4 regions of the Dyadobacter sp. 22481 genome follow, and region 2 is predicted to be linked to each of the others. Evidence: riboswitches for the same ligand, from Rfam matches in the RefSeq annotation. Region 2 holds a riboswitch; each other region holds the start of a gene.
The links. Region 2 has a riboswitch for cobalamin ahead of ACTJJJ_RS17165 (cobyrinate a,c-diamide synthase). Riboswitches for the same ligand answer to the same signal wherever they lie in the genome.
Positions count from the first base shown of each region.

Region 1: another riboswitch for cobalamin. It lies ahead of ACTJJJ_RS07465 (TonB-dependent siderophore receptor); the one in region 2 lies ahead of ACTJJJ_RS17165 (cobyrinate a,c-diamide synthase).
Region 3: another riboswitch for cobalamin. It lies ahead of metE (5-methyltetrahydropteroyltriglutamate--homocysteine S-methyltransferase); the one in region 2 lies ahead of ACTJJJ_RS17165 (cobyrinate a,c-diamide synthase).
Region 4: another riboswitch for cobalamin. It lies ahead of ACTJJJ_RS10470 (TonB-dependent receptor plug domain-containing protein); the one in region 2 lies ahead of ACTJJJ_RS17165 (cobyrinate a,c-diamide synthase).

Region 1 is NZ_JBQENV010000001.1:1,933,426-1,937,269, forward strand. It holds gene ACTJJJ_RS07455 (DapH/DapD/GlmU-related protein) at 1-528, opposite strand, end outside; gene ACTJJJ_RS07460 (helix-turn-helix domain-containing protein) at 631-1,509, opposite strand; cobalamin riboswitch at 1,735-1,922, shown strand; gene ACTJJJ_RS07465 (TonB-dependent siderophore receptor) at 2,085-3,844, shown strand, end outside.
Region 2 is NZ_JBQENV010000002.1:1,702,588-1,706,431, forward strand. It holds gene ACTJJJ_RS17155 (TonB-dependent receptor plug domain-containing protein) at 1-658, opposite strand, end outside; gene ACTJJJ_RS17160 (hypothetical protein) at 710-1,369, opposite strand; cobalamin riboswitch at 1,473-1,657, opposite strand; cobalamin riboswitch at 1,733-1,875, shown strand; gene ACTJJJ_RS17165 (cobyrinate a,c-diamide synthase) at 2,032-3,420, shown strand; gene cobN (cobaltochelatase subunit CobN) at 3,417-3,844, shown strand, end outside.
Region 3 is NZ_JBQENV010000003.1:1,183,414-1,187,257, forward strand. It holds gene metE (5-methyltetrahydropteroyltriglutamate--homocysteine S-methyltransferase) at 1-1,863, opposite strand, end outside; cobalamin riboswitch at 2,086-2,312, opposite strand; gene ACTJJJ_RS23590 (6-phosphogluconolactonase) at 2,488-3,219, opposite strand; gene fumC (class II fumarate hydratase) at 3,367-3,844, shown strand, end outside.
Region 4 is NZ_JBQENV010000002.1:82,086-85,929, reverse strand. It holds gene ACTJJJ_RS10485 (thioredoxin family protein) at 1-416, opposite strand, end outside; gene ACTJJJ_RS10480 (glyoxalase superfamily protein) at 486-821, shown strand; gene ACTJJJ_RS10475 (DMT family transporter) at 847-1,767, opposite strand; cobalamin riboswitch at 1,832-2,032, shown strand; gene ACTJJJ_RS10470 (TonB-dependent receptor plug domain-containing protein) at 2,103-3,844, shown strand, end outside.

The DNA.
Region 1 (3,844 bases), on a different contig from region 2:
GGTGTTAGGCGGCACGTCACGGCTTACCACCGCTCCGGCCGCCACTACTGCGTTTTCGCCGACGGTTACGCCGGGCAGAATGGTCGCCCCCGCCCCTATCCACGCATTTCGCCTGATATGCACAGGCCTGGGGATTAACGCCTTACGATCAGATGGATCGAGCGGGTGGTTCTCCGACGTGATGTTGACACGCGGGCCGATCATCACATCGTCCTCAATGATGATGCCACCAATGTCGAGAAACGAGCAGGCATGATTGATGAACACATTTTTACCCAACGTCGTAAACCTGCCGAAGTTGGTGTAAAACGGAGGAAATACCGTAGTCGATTCGTCGACCGGGGTGCCGATGATTTCGCTGAGGCACTCACGCAACTGATCTGTGTCTGTGACATTGGCATTCATTTGCGTGCATAAGCGGATGGTTCGCGCGACGGCCCGTCCAAAGTCGTCATAGCCCGGATCGTCTTTCCGGATCACTTCTCCGGCCCGCATCCGGTCAAAAATATCTTGACTGTTGCTTTCCATTTTGTATTGTTTATAGTAGACTTTCTACGCCGACAACCTACTACAAAGATACCCGTCAGACAGCCCGTCAGGTAACAACAATCAAACTGATCATTAAGAATTTCAAACCGCTTCGATTCGGAGCGCGCGCGGGTTTGTGCCCGTCATTCGCTTGAAGAAATTGTTGAAATAGGTAGGATATTCAAAGCCCAGCGCGTAGGCAATCTCGGAAATGTTCCAGTCGGTGTGCTGTAAAAGCGCTTTGGCTTCCGTCACGATCCGCTCGGTAATATGAGCGGTGGTGGGCTTGCCGGTAACCTGTTTTACCGCCCGGTTGAGGTAGTTGACGTGCAAATTGAGGTTGGCAGCATAGTCCTGCGCCGTCTTCAGTTGAAGTGGCCGGTCCGCGCTTTCGATCGGAAACTGCCTTTCCAGCAGTTCAAGAAACACCGACGCAATACGGCCGGAGGCATTTTTTCGCTGGTTGTAATTTTCGGACGGTTGCAGTTTCAACGCCTCATGGATGATCAGGTTGATGTAGTTCCGCATCAGGTCGTCCTTATATGAGTAGTCGGTTTTTTGTTCCTCTATCATGCGTTGGAAAAGCGAATTAAGGAAATCCCGTTGCTGTACCGAGATAGTCAGGATGGGCGTGCCTCCAATCTTGAAAAAGGGTGATTGTTGAAGGCTGTCATTGCGTTCGGAGGCTATCAGAAACTCCTCGGAAAACAGGCAGGTGTAACCCACATAACTGGTTGAAAGCGTCTCCCAGGAATAAGGAATATGCGGGTTCCCGAAAAATAGCACGGTTCCGTCGGTTTCGAAGCTCCTGTCGGAATAATGAATTTTACTTTTGCCGGTCGTCAGGCAGATCTTGTAAAAGTCCTTCCGGCTGTACACGCGGGTCGCCTGGCCGTCCTCCTCGATCTGAAAGACATTAAACCCCTTTAATTTCAGTTTACTATTGAATTCGGAAACCCGGCGCCGCTTTGTATTTTCCATAACACAAAATTAAGAATTACACGAATTTAATCACTGCAATACAAAAATAGAAATGCACTCAGGAAGCTGTACCTGAGCCGAGGCCTACCATGAAAACGGACGACCCTGAGACAGGTTTGTTTTACAGTCAACTGGGGGAAGTTTGCCGCCACGCGGGCTTTCACCGGGAAAGTAACATTGTTCAATACGTTCCGTATATTTGCGGTCCAAAGAAGTTCTTTACTTTATTTTTCCAACAGGAAAGGTTTTGCTTTTCAGTGAATTAATAGGGAATCGTGTGTAAATCACGAGCTGTCGCGCAACTGTAAGTAACTACCCAAAATTTATATCGAACAGATCCACTGTCCGCCTCGGATGGGAAGGATGATATAAATGTTACAAGCCAGGAGACCTGCCTTTTCCAGTGGACGACGCTTTCGCGCAATAAAGCAGGTCGGTCTGGATCATTACTCCCATGGTTTTGTAAACACGCAAAACCGGCGCCTGTTTGGCGCCTCCTCCTCATGCTTGTTTGTGAAAGCGGCTTCAAAATGCTGCAAAGAGCTTTTAACTCATCTAACCATTTAGTTAAAAGTATGCAAAAAACTACCCCCTGCTGTTCGCGGACTAACGGCGGAGCTAAGAAAACAACATTTTCATTCCTGCTGGCCTGCGCATTGTTGCTAGCTTCCCTCCTGGCTCCCGCCGCGGCTCCCGGACGTGTCAGAGGCTCCATCCAAAGCGAAAAAAGCGATGCCGTCGCCGGGATTAGCGTCCGTCTGGAAGGCACTCCCTATGCAGCCGTAACCAACGCCGACGGCCGTTTTGACATTAAAAACGTGCAGGCAGGAAGCTACACGCTTCTCATCAGCGGCGTAGGCCATGAGGCGAAGAAAGAAAACATCGTGGTCAAGGAAGGGCAAGCATTGGAATTGAATTATAAACTCAATACCAGTACCAACGAGCTCTCCGAAGTAGTCATTAGTACTGCCAGGCGCCAGGCGTATTCAGGCATCAACAAAATCGATGTTCCCCTTCGCGATATGCCGATCACGACTTCCACAGTATCGGCGAAAACCATCGGGCAGCGCGGCATCGACGATTTGGGCGAGGCCATGAAAAATACGACCGGCGTGCGGGCCAACAACACCTACGGCGGTTTCCAGCATTTCACGATCCGGGGTTTTTCTAATTTCGTGCTTTTAGTGGATGGCGTGCGCGACGAACGTCACAACATTTCTACCAGCGCGCCAAACACCAATTTGGCCAACGTGGAGTCGATCGAAGTATTGAAAGGGCCAGCTTCGGTATTGTTCGGCCATTCGGCTTTGGGCGGGATTATTAATATTGTGAGAAAAAGACCGACTGCGGGTTTCAAAGCGGACTTTTCGGCCAGCTATGGTACATTCAATACCCGGCGCATCCGCGCGGGTGCGGGCGGAGCGATCAGCGACGAATTGCGCTACCGTGTAGATTTCGGGATGTCGGACACCGATGGATACCGCCGTTCAGGCTCGAATACCAACAATGGCTACCTCGCATTGGAATACACTCCGACAGATAAAGATCAGCTCTACCTGACCATTGGCGCCAATAAGGACATGTACGACACCGACGCGGGCATTCCGATGCTGGAAGGCAGCAAATTGGCGCCGGGCATGAATGTGAACACCCGCTACAACGATCCCCAGGATTTTCTGAAACACACCCGCTATGATTTTCAGTTGAAATACACGCGGCAACTGACAAGTAAGCTCCGTCTCTCGAACCAGCTCTCGTATTATGACGACAATATCAACTATTTCTCCACGGAAGAGCTGAGCTTTAACTCGGGTAGGGATTCCTTGCAGCGGTCGTATCCGTTTTACTTTAACCACCTTACCAAACCGTGGCAAAACCAGTTGGAACTGACCTTGGATTTCAATACCGGCTCCATTGAGCATAAGCTGTTGGCAGGTTATTCAATCAGCGTCCTGGACCGGAAAACTTACAATGGAGACGTATTTGGTCCGGCGCTTGACGCGACTATCTCCATTGACAATCCCGTCCTGAACCAGGGCTACCTAACGCACAACGATCTGAACTACCGCGCGACGATGGAGAATGTGCACGGTATTTATGTGCAGGATTTCATTCGTTTTTCTGATAAACTGAAAGGACTTGCCGGCCTGCGCTACGACATGTTCAATGGCACCTATTACACCGACAAGGTAGACGACAACCGCAACGTAACCGAGCACGGCGCGGAATCCACTATTTCCAAATCGGCAGTGACTTACCGGTTAGGTCTGGTTTATCTGCCCATTGACCCGCTGTCGGTGTACGGTTCATTTTCGACCTATTTCAAACCTTCACG
Region 2 (3,844 bases):
AATTTTTCTTCGCGTGTTTGTAGCCGAATGCATTACGGAGCCAATTGTCTTCTCCAATTTTGTAATCTTTGGATCTTTCTAAGTAGCTGAAAGATAGATCGTAGTCTAGTTTTGATGTGATATTTCCACCTGTGTTAAGCCCCGCCTGCAATGTTTTAAAGCTACCATATTCCAGAAAAGCATTGCCCCCTGGCGTACCCTTGGAGCGTTGCGTGATGACATTGATCACACCGCCCATCGCCTGTGAGCCATACAAAGAGGATGCCGGTCCTTTTAAAACTTCAATTCTTTCAATACCATTTAAATTGATTTGCGACAGGTTGGTGGCACCGGCAGGGCGGCCATCGATAAGCAGTAACGTCCTTTGGTTTAACCCCGAGAATTGTGGACGAAACCCGCGAATCCCGATGCCGGAAGATAAATTGGGATACTGAATCACATCCACGGACGCTGTTTTCCTGACAATGTCTGTCAGGTCGCTGGACGGCGTCATTTGAATATCCTCTTTGGAAATAATGTCCAGCTTTTGAGCGATCTTTTCTTTTTTGGTTTCAAAACGGGTAGCTGTCACGACTATCGGGTCGAGGAGCTGCCGGGCCGAAGTATCTGCACTGCTTTCTTGTGCTGATGCACCCGAAATGGCTAATATTGAGAGCATTGATCCGCTGATGAAAGTGCGGGCGGTTTGGTAAAAGTGGGTATGCATTGGTTAAAATTGAAATGATTCATAGAGTGTAGTCGCGCCGATCAGGATTGAGAATGTCCCAACGAGATAGTTGACGATTGTCAGAAAGCGCTCGCGTTTTTCGGCAAAGCGCCCGATAGAGAAGGCGAAAAAATAGCCGTAGGCCGACATCGAAAGGATAATGCCCAGACTTTGTAGAACGATGATCCAAACCGCCGTCATAGCATCGCTGGCGGCTAGCGTAAGCGCCACGGCGCATGCACCGCCCGTACCTGCGAGGCCATGCACCATTCCGACCCAGAACGAGCGACTAACTTTGCGGTCAGCAGGGGCGACCTCAGGTTTTTTTTTGCTAAAATTCCGCCGGATCGCCAGTATTCCCAGCCAGATCATCAACGGGCCGACAAGCAGCTCGACCCTGTCCGCGATGTGAAGTGACATCGTTGATTTAAGTAGGAGCACCAGTACCGCGAATAAAATCAAAGTAAGCGAGTGCCCTAGCGCCCAATGCGACGACCGCCAGATGAGCTTCCAACGGTCGGCCGGGCCCCGGTGGGCCGCGCCCCGTGGATCATAATTTTTCTTTTCCTCCGTGGCTAACACCGAAACGGCAGCCATATGGTCGGGCTCGAAGGAGTGCTGCACGCCGAGGAGCAGGGAGTCAATAAGCAGATAATGAATCATTTGGATTTCCGCATAAATTAGAAATTAACTTATGGGAGAATGCAGGGAGTGGCTCAACCGCAATGCAGCCTGCCGTTTCCTCTTGCCTTTCTTCCCGAAAGCAAAACCGGATGATTCAATGGCAGGTCTTCTGGCTCGTTCAAGTTCTTGCGCCTTCCCGGGGTAACCCCAGTGACATCTTCCAAGAACATCGTTAGTGAACTTACAGCAGCGGGTACTGCTCCGGATTTAAACCGGATTCCCTTTTAATCGCGCCCGGAGGCGCAAACCAATGAATATGCAAAGCTATGTGTTTTTGTGGGAGATAAACCAGATTAATAGCCGAATACCGCTAACTTTACATCACAAAAAGTTCTTTAACTTACTTCTCCAACAGGAAAAGGGATTGCGTATCAACGCATTCCAGGGGAATCGTGTGAGAATCACGAGCTGTCGCGCAACTGTGAAGGGTCAATCATTCAAAATTAACCCAAGCCAGAGCACCTGACCTTTCCTTGTTGACAATGCTTTCGCGGTATGAAGCAGGGTCTGGTTTGGATATTCGTCGGGTTTTCGCCCGTTTCGATTGCCCGGTGGCGTCGCTGCCTGGGAATGCCTTTCTGTTTTCTGCTGTCGAATGCATTTGAAGTTTTCATGACTTTCAAATTATCGATGGCTTAAAGATGTCTCTTCCAAAATCCAGTTTCCTGATCGCAGCGCCGTCGAGTAATTCGGGCAAGACTACCGTGACCCTGGCATTGCTGCGCGCGCTCCGGGAGAGGGGGTTAGGAGTGCAGCCTTTCAAATGCGGGCCGGATTACATTGATACGATCCACCACACCACTGCGGCAGGAAGACCGGGCCTGAACCTGGATACTTTTATGGCTTCGGAGGCACACATGCGGGCCGTGTACGCGCATTACGCCTCGCGTGCGGATGTGAGCGTGGCCGAGGGTGTGATGGGTTTGTTTGATGGGGCCGATAAAATGAAAGGTAGCAGCGCAGAGATAGCGGCATTGCTGGATATGCCGGTCCTACTGGTGATCAATGCCCAGTCAATGGCGTATTCGGCGGCCCCGCTGATTTATGGTTTGAAAAATTTCTATCCCGGAATCCGCGTGGTGGGGGCGATATTTAATTTTGTGAACACCGAATCGCACTACCGGTTTTTGCAAGATGCCTGTGTCGACGCCGGCGTGGAGGCTTTGGGCTATTTGCCTAAAAATGAAGCGCTGCACATCCCTTCCCGGCATTTGGGATTGCACATTTCGGTTGAAACAGATTATGAAGAGATTATCCAGAGGCTGGCCGAGATTATCCCGCAAACGGTGAATCTTGACCGGTTGCTGGAAATTACTTCTGTGAGCTATCCCGACGAAAATGCGGAGATTTTGAGTCAGCAAAATCATTTAGTTAAAGCAGATAGAAAACCTCCAAACCTGCGCATAACGGTTGCCTACGATGAGGCATTTTCCTTTTTGTACCACCAGAATATTGAATGCCTGCGTGCATTCGGCGAGGTGCAGTGGTTTAGCCCTTTAAAAGACGCCACTTTGCCGGAAACCGACCTGCTTTACCTGCCCGGCGGCTATCCCGAACTGTTTGCGAAGGAGTTGTCCGGCAACCTGCCGATGCTGGAAAGCATTCGTAATTATTGCGGGAACGGAGGACTGGCGTACGCGGAATGCGGCGGGCTGATGTACCTCGGTAAGGCGATCACCGACGGCAAAGGCAATTCCTTCCCGATGGCCGGAGTACTCGATTGCGAAACGACGCTGCAACGTTCGAAAATGACGCTTGGCTACCGGGTAATGCGTTGGGACGGGCTGGAAATCAAAGGCCATGAATTCCATTATTCCGCATTGAAGGAACAATTTGCGCAAGTACCGCTGGCACAAATGACCAATGCAAGAGGTGTGCCGGTTGATACACAGTTTTTTAGAGTGCAAAATACGTTTGCTGGCTATACTCATTTCTACTGGGCCGACAAACCCGAATTCATTCAACACCTCATCAACAAAACCACAAAAAACGCCGAAAGCCAAGTGCCGAAAGCCGATAGCCTACCATGAAACGCCAGCGCATCACCCGATCCGACGGAAAAGCCATTAACCTCGTGCAGCGGCGGGGGCACCTTTCGTATTGCTACAACGCCTGCTGCTGCGGACGCATCGACCGCGGTTATGCACCCATTCCAGTAGAGTTATATAAGAGTGAGTGGCTGCGGCGGAAGCTACGGAATGTCGTGCATATGACCAAAGGCGGCTGCCTGGGGCCCTGTACGCTGGCGAATGTGGTTACCCTGCTCTTCGACGGCCATTCGGTGTGGTTCCATTCCATCAATTACGACTGGCAGATCATCGCGATTTTTGACTATATCGAAAGTATGGTCAAGGCCGACAGGTACCTTGTCCCGCCTTCGGACCTGGCCGAATATGTATTTCAATTTTATACCTGGAAAGGGTCTGAGAAATCGACGGAGCTCGGTCAAACGGC
Region 3 (3,844 bases), on a different contig from region 2:
GCCTTCTCGGATCGCCGGTTCGTCGATCTGGATCACTTTAATGCCCGCCTTTTCCAAATCAACCACCTCGTCGCGAATCGCGAGCGCAATCTGGAACGTGGTATCCTTCCTGGGCTGATCGTCACGTACGAAAGACCATTGAAGGATCGTAACAGGGCCGGTAAGCATGCCTTTTACCAGTTTTGCGGAGTTGGCCTGCGCAAACGCCGACCATTTCACCGTCATTGGCTCCGCGCGTTCCACGTCGCCATAAATGATTGGGGGCTTCACGCACCGGCTGCCGTAGCTCTGCACCCAGCCATTTTGGGTAAAAACAAACCCGGAAAGCTGCTCGCCGAAATACTCCACCATATCGTTTCGCTCGAATTCCCCGTGAACAAGTACATCTATTCCGAGCTCCTCCTGCCAGCGCAGCGAGTCGACGATCTCTTCACGAATGCGGGTCTCGTATTCGTCCAACGTCAATGCGCCTTTTTTGAACTGCGCACGAAGCTGCCTTACCTCGTCGGTTTGTGGGAACGAGCCGATGGTAGTCGATGGGAATAATGGCAATTTCAGTTTTTCCAATTGAATGGCTTGCCGGATTGCAAATGCATTCTGCCGGTCAAAATCCGATTCCCTCACTTCGCTAACCCTTGCTTTAACGGCCGGCTTGTGGATCAATGCGGAAGTGCGGCGGCTTTCAATGGCTTTTTGATTGGCCAGAAATGCACTATCGTTCGAACAGTCAAGCGTTGTGAGCCTTGCCAATGTCGTTACCTCATGCAGTTTCTGCTTGGCAAATGCCAGCCAGTTTTTGATCTCCGGCGTCAGTACCGCTTCATTCTTTTCAAGCTCCAAGTCGTACGGGCTATGCAGCAGCGACGACGACGGAGCCACCAAAACCCGATCTTCTCCCAGCACATTTACCGCCGTCTTAATCCATTTCAGCGACTTGCGGTAGTCGTTTTTCCAGATATTCCGGCCGTCGACAACACCGAGTGAGAGCTTTTTAGTGGATGATACAAATGAATCATCAACCAGAATTTGCGGTAATGTTTCTGCTCCACGTGTCAAATCCAAATGCAATGCATCCACCGGTAATGCGGTCGCAATTCCCAGGTTATCTTCGAGGGGCCCGAAATACGTCGTTACCAAAATACGCAGCTTCGGAAGCGCCTCCCTGATCTGGCTATAAGCGCTCAGAAAAGCCAGTTTTTCCTTTTCATTTAAATCAAATACCAATCCGGGCTCGTCGAGCTGCACCCATTCGGCACCCCTAGCCGAGAGTTCTTTTAATATTGATATATAAATCGGTAAAAGACTATCCAGCAGATCGATGCGATCGAACCCGGCTTCTTTTTCTTTACCCAAAAGCAAATAGGTGACCGGCCCAAGTAATACGGGTTTTGTAACAATACCCTTTTGCAACGCATCTTCAAATTCCAGCAGAACCTTGTCGGAGTACCGCTTGAATTTCTGGTCTTTCACAAACTCGGGAACGAGGTAATGGTAGTTGGTGTCGAACCATTTGGTCATTTCCATGGCATTGATATCCAGCCCGTTCTTCTGGTAACCGCGCGCCATTGCGAAATAGAGATCGAGCTCCTTGTTGGATTTACCGTCGAGCAACTGGTGGTAACGCCCGGGAATGGCCCCTACCATCAGCGACGTGTCGAGGACGTGGTCGTAAAGCGAAAAATCATTGGAAGGAATGAGGCTAATGCCTGCATTCTGCTGCGTTTCCCAGTTCTGGTGACGGATTTTGCGGGCAACTTTCTGCAGTGCATCGCGGTCGATTGTACCCGCCCAGAATTGCTCGTTGGCTTTTTTAAGCTCACGGAGGCTCCCCACGCGCGGGTAGCCAAGATTGTGTGACAACATGTTTTTTTGTGTTTAAAGAGTTAATAAAAACCCTGTGAAAACACCCTCCCATCCCTGCAAACGCCTGTTGCGGACGTTGGCCGGTACTTCATCTATCGCGGCAACGGCGAGGCTACCCTGCGAAACGAACAGATACAGTTCCCCCGAACCAGCCGGGAAGCCTGTGGTACTGCAATAAAATGTGGTAAATCAATACTTGACTACCCCCCACCCGTGAGGGAGAAGCCATTGAGGATAATGGCAAGTCTCCTGGCTTGTATCATTTTTACCGCCCTTCTCGCCGCGCCTGGGCGCTGCAATGGGACGCGAGGGTAAAAACGAGTCCTGAAATCGTCAGGACAGATACTTACAGTAGCACGACTGCCCGTGAATTGCACACGGTTCCTTTTTGTTTTGCTGGATTTTGGCTGAGGGATCCAAAAGCAAAAACCATTACCCCGATTGACGGGCGTTCACAAAGAACTGCGTCAAATTTAGGCGGGAAGGGCATTCGGCTGGAAATGGCGTCGCAATTTCAGTGAAGCGGATAGAAATTAGTCCTTCGGCAGGATAAAATATCTGTTTTGAGGTTGAAATGCTGCTCTGAAAAGTGATTTCATTAACGCGCATTTTACAAACAACCCATTACGAAATCAACTCCGCAGCGTCCGCATCCAGTATAAACTCTGCATTCATATGGTTTTGCAAAACTGTCGCCGGGAAGTCCTTCGAAACCGGGAACGCGAGTGCGCGCTGGATAACCGGCGCTTTTGATCCGCCCGAAGCAAGCAAAATCGCCGAACGCGCTTCCAGAATGTGCCTGATACCGACGGTAATGCCACGGGTAAGCGTGGTCGCCTGTTTGAAATACTTCTGCCCTACTTCAACCGTAACGGTATCGAGCTCCGAAATGTGGGCGTAGGTGTTCCAGGAAGTGCCGGGCTCGTTGAGGGCAAGGTGACCATTCATTCCAACACCTAATATAATGAGGTCGAGGCCACCGAGGCCTTCTACAATCTTATTGACGCGGTCGCATTCGGCCTGCGGGTCGAATGCTTTGCCGTCGAAAAAGACAATCTGATCTGCATGGAGGCCGATAGGTTTCAGAAAATCACGGTCGAGGAGATCGCGGCAGCTGCCGTCGTCGCCGGAGCCGAGGCCTATCCATTCGTCGAGGCCAATGAAAATGCATTTAGAAAAATCAACACGACCGTTCTGGTTGGCGGTTACCAATGCGTCGAACATGCCTTTCGGGCTGCTGCCCGACGGGAAGCAGATGACCGATTCGGGTTTGTGGTTCATCAGATCGATCACCCGCTCAGCCGCAGCGGCACTCATCAGCGCATAGTCGGGATAGATATTGATTTTGGGTGTCATAAAAGCGGTGTTTAGGATACAGGCTGGTCAATCTAAACATTCTTTTTTCAGAGCTGAACATTTATCCATAAAAAACTCCAGAAACTGCAAACCCGATCCTAACTTTACCGCACATTGTTCATTTTACATTATCATTCTACTTCAAAAATGGAATACCGTATAGAAAAAGACACGATGGGCGAAGTGCAGGTGCCTGCGCATGTATACTGGGGCGCCCAGACGCAACGCTCGATCCAGAACTTTCCTATCGCACAGGATATCAATAAAATGCCGAAGGAAATCATCAAAGCCTTCGCATACCTGAAAAAAGCAGCCGCTATCACCAACTTCGAAGCCGGCATTCTCCCCCAGGAAAAAAGCGACCTCATCGGCAAAGTTTGCGATGAAGTCCTGACCGGCCAGCTCGACAACCAGTTTCCATTGGTAGTGTGGCAAACCGGCTCGGGAACACAGTCGAACATGAACTGCAACGAGGTGATCGCCTACCGCGGGCACGTGCTGCAAGGCGGCGACCTGGCTGATAAAACCAAGTTTTTGCACCCGAACGACGATGTGAACAAGTCACAGTCGTCGAACGACACCTACCCTACTGCGATGCACATTGCGGCCTACAAAATTCTGGTGG
Region 4 (3,844 bases), 1.6 Mb from region 2:
TTGGTTAATGCCAATGCGATCTCGTTAATGCCTCGGCCACCCTGGGCAAGGTATTTGAATTCCTTATCCCCGAGCTTGATCGTCCCTTTTTGCTCTGCATCGAGCTTAACGGCATAGTATTTCTTATTGATATACTCCGTTACGGCTTTGTCCTTGAACGTTTCGCGGTCCATCACTTTGCACCAGCCGCACCAGTCGGTGTAGACGTCGATCAGGATTTTACGGGGCTCTTTCTGGATTTTGGCGAACGCTTCTTCGATGGTCAGCCACTGGATGCCTTCGGCTGGTCTCGCTATGGCTGGCTTATTGGCAGCGGGCTTCTCTACAACGCGCCCCTTACCGGTATCGGCTTTAAAACCGGCGAGCAATACCAGCATTGCCGGAAATATTATCAGTGATGACAGGAGTCGTTTCATGGTAATTTTTTAGATTTCTTTTCTTAAACAAATCTCAGACACAATTCATTGCCTAATAACGCAATCGATATGGAAGCCAGTAAAGTCATCCCAATTTTACGCATTTTTGACGAAACCAAAGCACGTGAGTTTTACATCGGCTGGCTTGGCTTCCAAATCGACTGGGAACATCGGTATTCCGATGATGCTCCGCTCTACATGCAAATTTCCCGGGACGGCGTCACACTTCACCTCTCCGAGCATCACGGCGACAGTACACCCGGCGCCAAGATTTTCATCGAATGTACCGGCGTGCGGGACTTTCATCAAGAGCTGAACGAAAAACACTACAAATACAACCGTCCCGGCCTGGAACAGGAGCCTTGGAATGCAATACATCAGTCACCGTTGTCGATCCATTTATGAACCGGCTGGCATTCAACGAGCGGCTTTAAGCATTTTTTGCTTTGCCCAAAGACACCAGAATGCCACCAGCAATGATCAGTAGCATGCCTGTCAGCATGGAAAGGGAAGGAATAGCTTCGCCCATCAAAAAGCCGATCAGTACCGAGAAAAGGATATTGGAATACCCCACAGCAGCGACGCGCCCGGCTTTATCGAAGGTAAACGACTGCGTGAGCATTTTTTGTCCTAAAAGTGCCGTAAGCCCCAGGGTCAGAAAACCCAGCCATTGCCAGGCAGTCTCCGGCCATTTAAATGTACCTATTAGAAAATCCAAATGCTCCATTGGATAATAGGTGCCAACCAGCATCGACAAAATAGGCATTACAATACCGCTGAGCATGAAAGAGAGAATGATCGCACGTGTGTCGTACACCACGCCTAACTGCCGGATTGAAAGGTAGGAAACGGCCGTAAGCAAAGCATTGCCCAGACCCAACGCATTGTCTCGCAGCGACGATGAAAGGTCGGGCCGGAAGACGAACAAAATACCGGTAAAACCAACAAATATGGCCATCCATTCCTTTCCATTCAGCGTTTCGCCTATGAGTAGCCAGGAAAAGAGCGCGAGAAAAATCGGGTAAGTGTACTGATATGTGGATGCACGGCCAAGCCCGAGCGTTTGAATTGCATAAAAGAGCATGTAGAGAGAAAGTGTCCCCACTACTCCCCTGAAAATCAGCAATCCCAGCTTTCCTCCCTCCTGCCTCAGCGGACGCTTCCAAATGCTGCTGATAATAAAGACCACGCCGACGATATTCCTAAAAAAAACCAGTTGAACTATGTGGAATTCCCTCCCGAGCCATTTCGAGATCGCAGATGTGAGCGAGAAGAAAAAAGCGGCCCCCAGCATGAGGTAAATGCCTTTCAGGGAAGACGCGGTCGAAAATTTTTCAGTAGAAGAAGCCAAAAGCAATCAGAATTTGCGCAAAGATAGCGGTTATCACACACAACGGAAAGTCGGCGAAAATACCTAACTTTACACCCGCTTGGTGCCATAAGCTGCTTCTAGTCAGCAATTAGGCTTAATAGGGAATTCCGCGAGAACCGGAAGCTGTCCCCGCAACTGTAAGTCTGCCAATTTGCCTCCGATTCTTCATGCCACTGTTTTTACGACGGGAAGGCACCGGATGCGAAAGACGAGCCAGGAGACCTGCCAAAGCATTTGATCGGCCCGTTTTCGGAGGAAAAACAGTAGATCGCCGCCATTCATTGCGATTTAGCGTGTTTACCGACCGGAGATTTGTGAGTTACTGGATATTGTGGGCAAGTTTTGCACTGGCACTACCTTGTTATGCGCAAAAAGACTCCATCGACCTCGACCCGGTGGTAGTCAGGGGTTTTGTTCCTCAAAAATTCATGAGCGGCCTCAAAATACAGACCATAGACTCAACTTCCCTCGCCCAGCTACGGTTTCAGAATATCAGCGATGTGCTTTCCGCATTTACACCTATTGCGTTCAGGAATTACGGCCCAGGGCAACTTAGTACCGCCTCATTCAGAGGCACTTCTGCCAACCACACGGCTGTTTTATGGAACGGGCTCAATATTAACGCCCCCACCCTCGGACAGACCGATTTTTCCACGATTCCCGTTGCCGGCTTCGACCAGCTTTCGGTTCAATATGGCTCAGCGGCCAGCATTGTAGGTTCCGACGCCGTAGGTGGAAGCATTCTGCTAGGGAGCAACGTCAATAATGATGCGTTCAAGACTTCGGCAGGATCGCAGCACGACAGTTTCAATAACCATCAGTTTCAGGCAAATGCACGCTATTCTGGAAGTTTGAACGATCAATGGTCGGTTTCCGGAAAAACAGCCTTCTACAACGGACTGATGAACAACGATTATCCAAGGCGTTACCGAAGAAGCTACCTGCTTTTGCCCACGGAAACCTGGCAGAAAGGAATGGTGCAAGACCTGTTCTTTCGTGCAAAAAATGACCGGGAGTTATCAGCACATATCTGGCTCACCGACAATAACCTGACTTTGACACCCGACGACGAGCAAGGCCGTGAAATGACCCGGACAACCGCCTACCGCACGATGGTTCGCTATCAGGTGCGGACGCTTGCGGTGCGCACAGCATGGGTACGCGACGTCATCGATTATGCCAAAGGCGACCTCGCCCACCCCGACCATTCGGTAACTAACAAGTTCGCGTCAAGAGTCGAAAAAGACTTTACACTAAGTCTGGGAGACAACATAAATGCTGTTTCCATCAAAACCGGCGGGGAATGGACGCATTATCGTTCGCGTGTACCCGGCTATGCGCAATCGCCCGTGAGCGAGAACCGCACAGACTTTTTTCTACTGACGCGCTGGCAGCCGGGTTCGAGGATTACCGCGTCCGTGAATCTCAGGCAAGGGTTTGTGACAGGCTATAATCCGCCATTCACGCCTTCGGTAGGGCTGGAATATGGTTTAATTCAAAAAATACATTATAATCTCAAAATCAAAGGCTCGGCTGGCCGCAGCTACCGCGTGCCTACGCTGAATGAACGCTATTGGAAAGATCTGGGAAATCCTGGCATCCGCCCGGAAACAGGCTGGAATAAGGAGATAGGCCTCGAACAAATCTTCAAGGAAGTATTCGGCGGCTCATTGCGCACTTCCGCAAGTTTTTACCATAACCGCATCAAAGACTGGACCTACTGGAACCCGTCGATGGGCTTCCGCGTCGAGAACCTGCAACAAGTGCTGGCCCGCGGCATTGAGCTACACCTGAGTTACCAGCAGCAGACCGGCACGATACGGCCAGGGCTGGACGCAGGCTACGCATTCAATAAAAGCAGCCAGGAAAAAGCCTACGATAATTACTCACAGGACATTGTCGGGAAACAACTTGCTTTTGTACCTGAGCATACGGCAAATATCAATGTGTTTTTCAAGTACAGGTCGACTCGGTATACGAGCCAGTTCCAGGCGGTTAGCAAGCGCTATTCTACTTCCGATAATATTCAGTTCCTGGATGGTTACGGGCTTGTAAA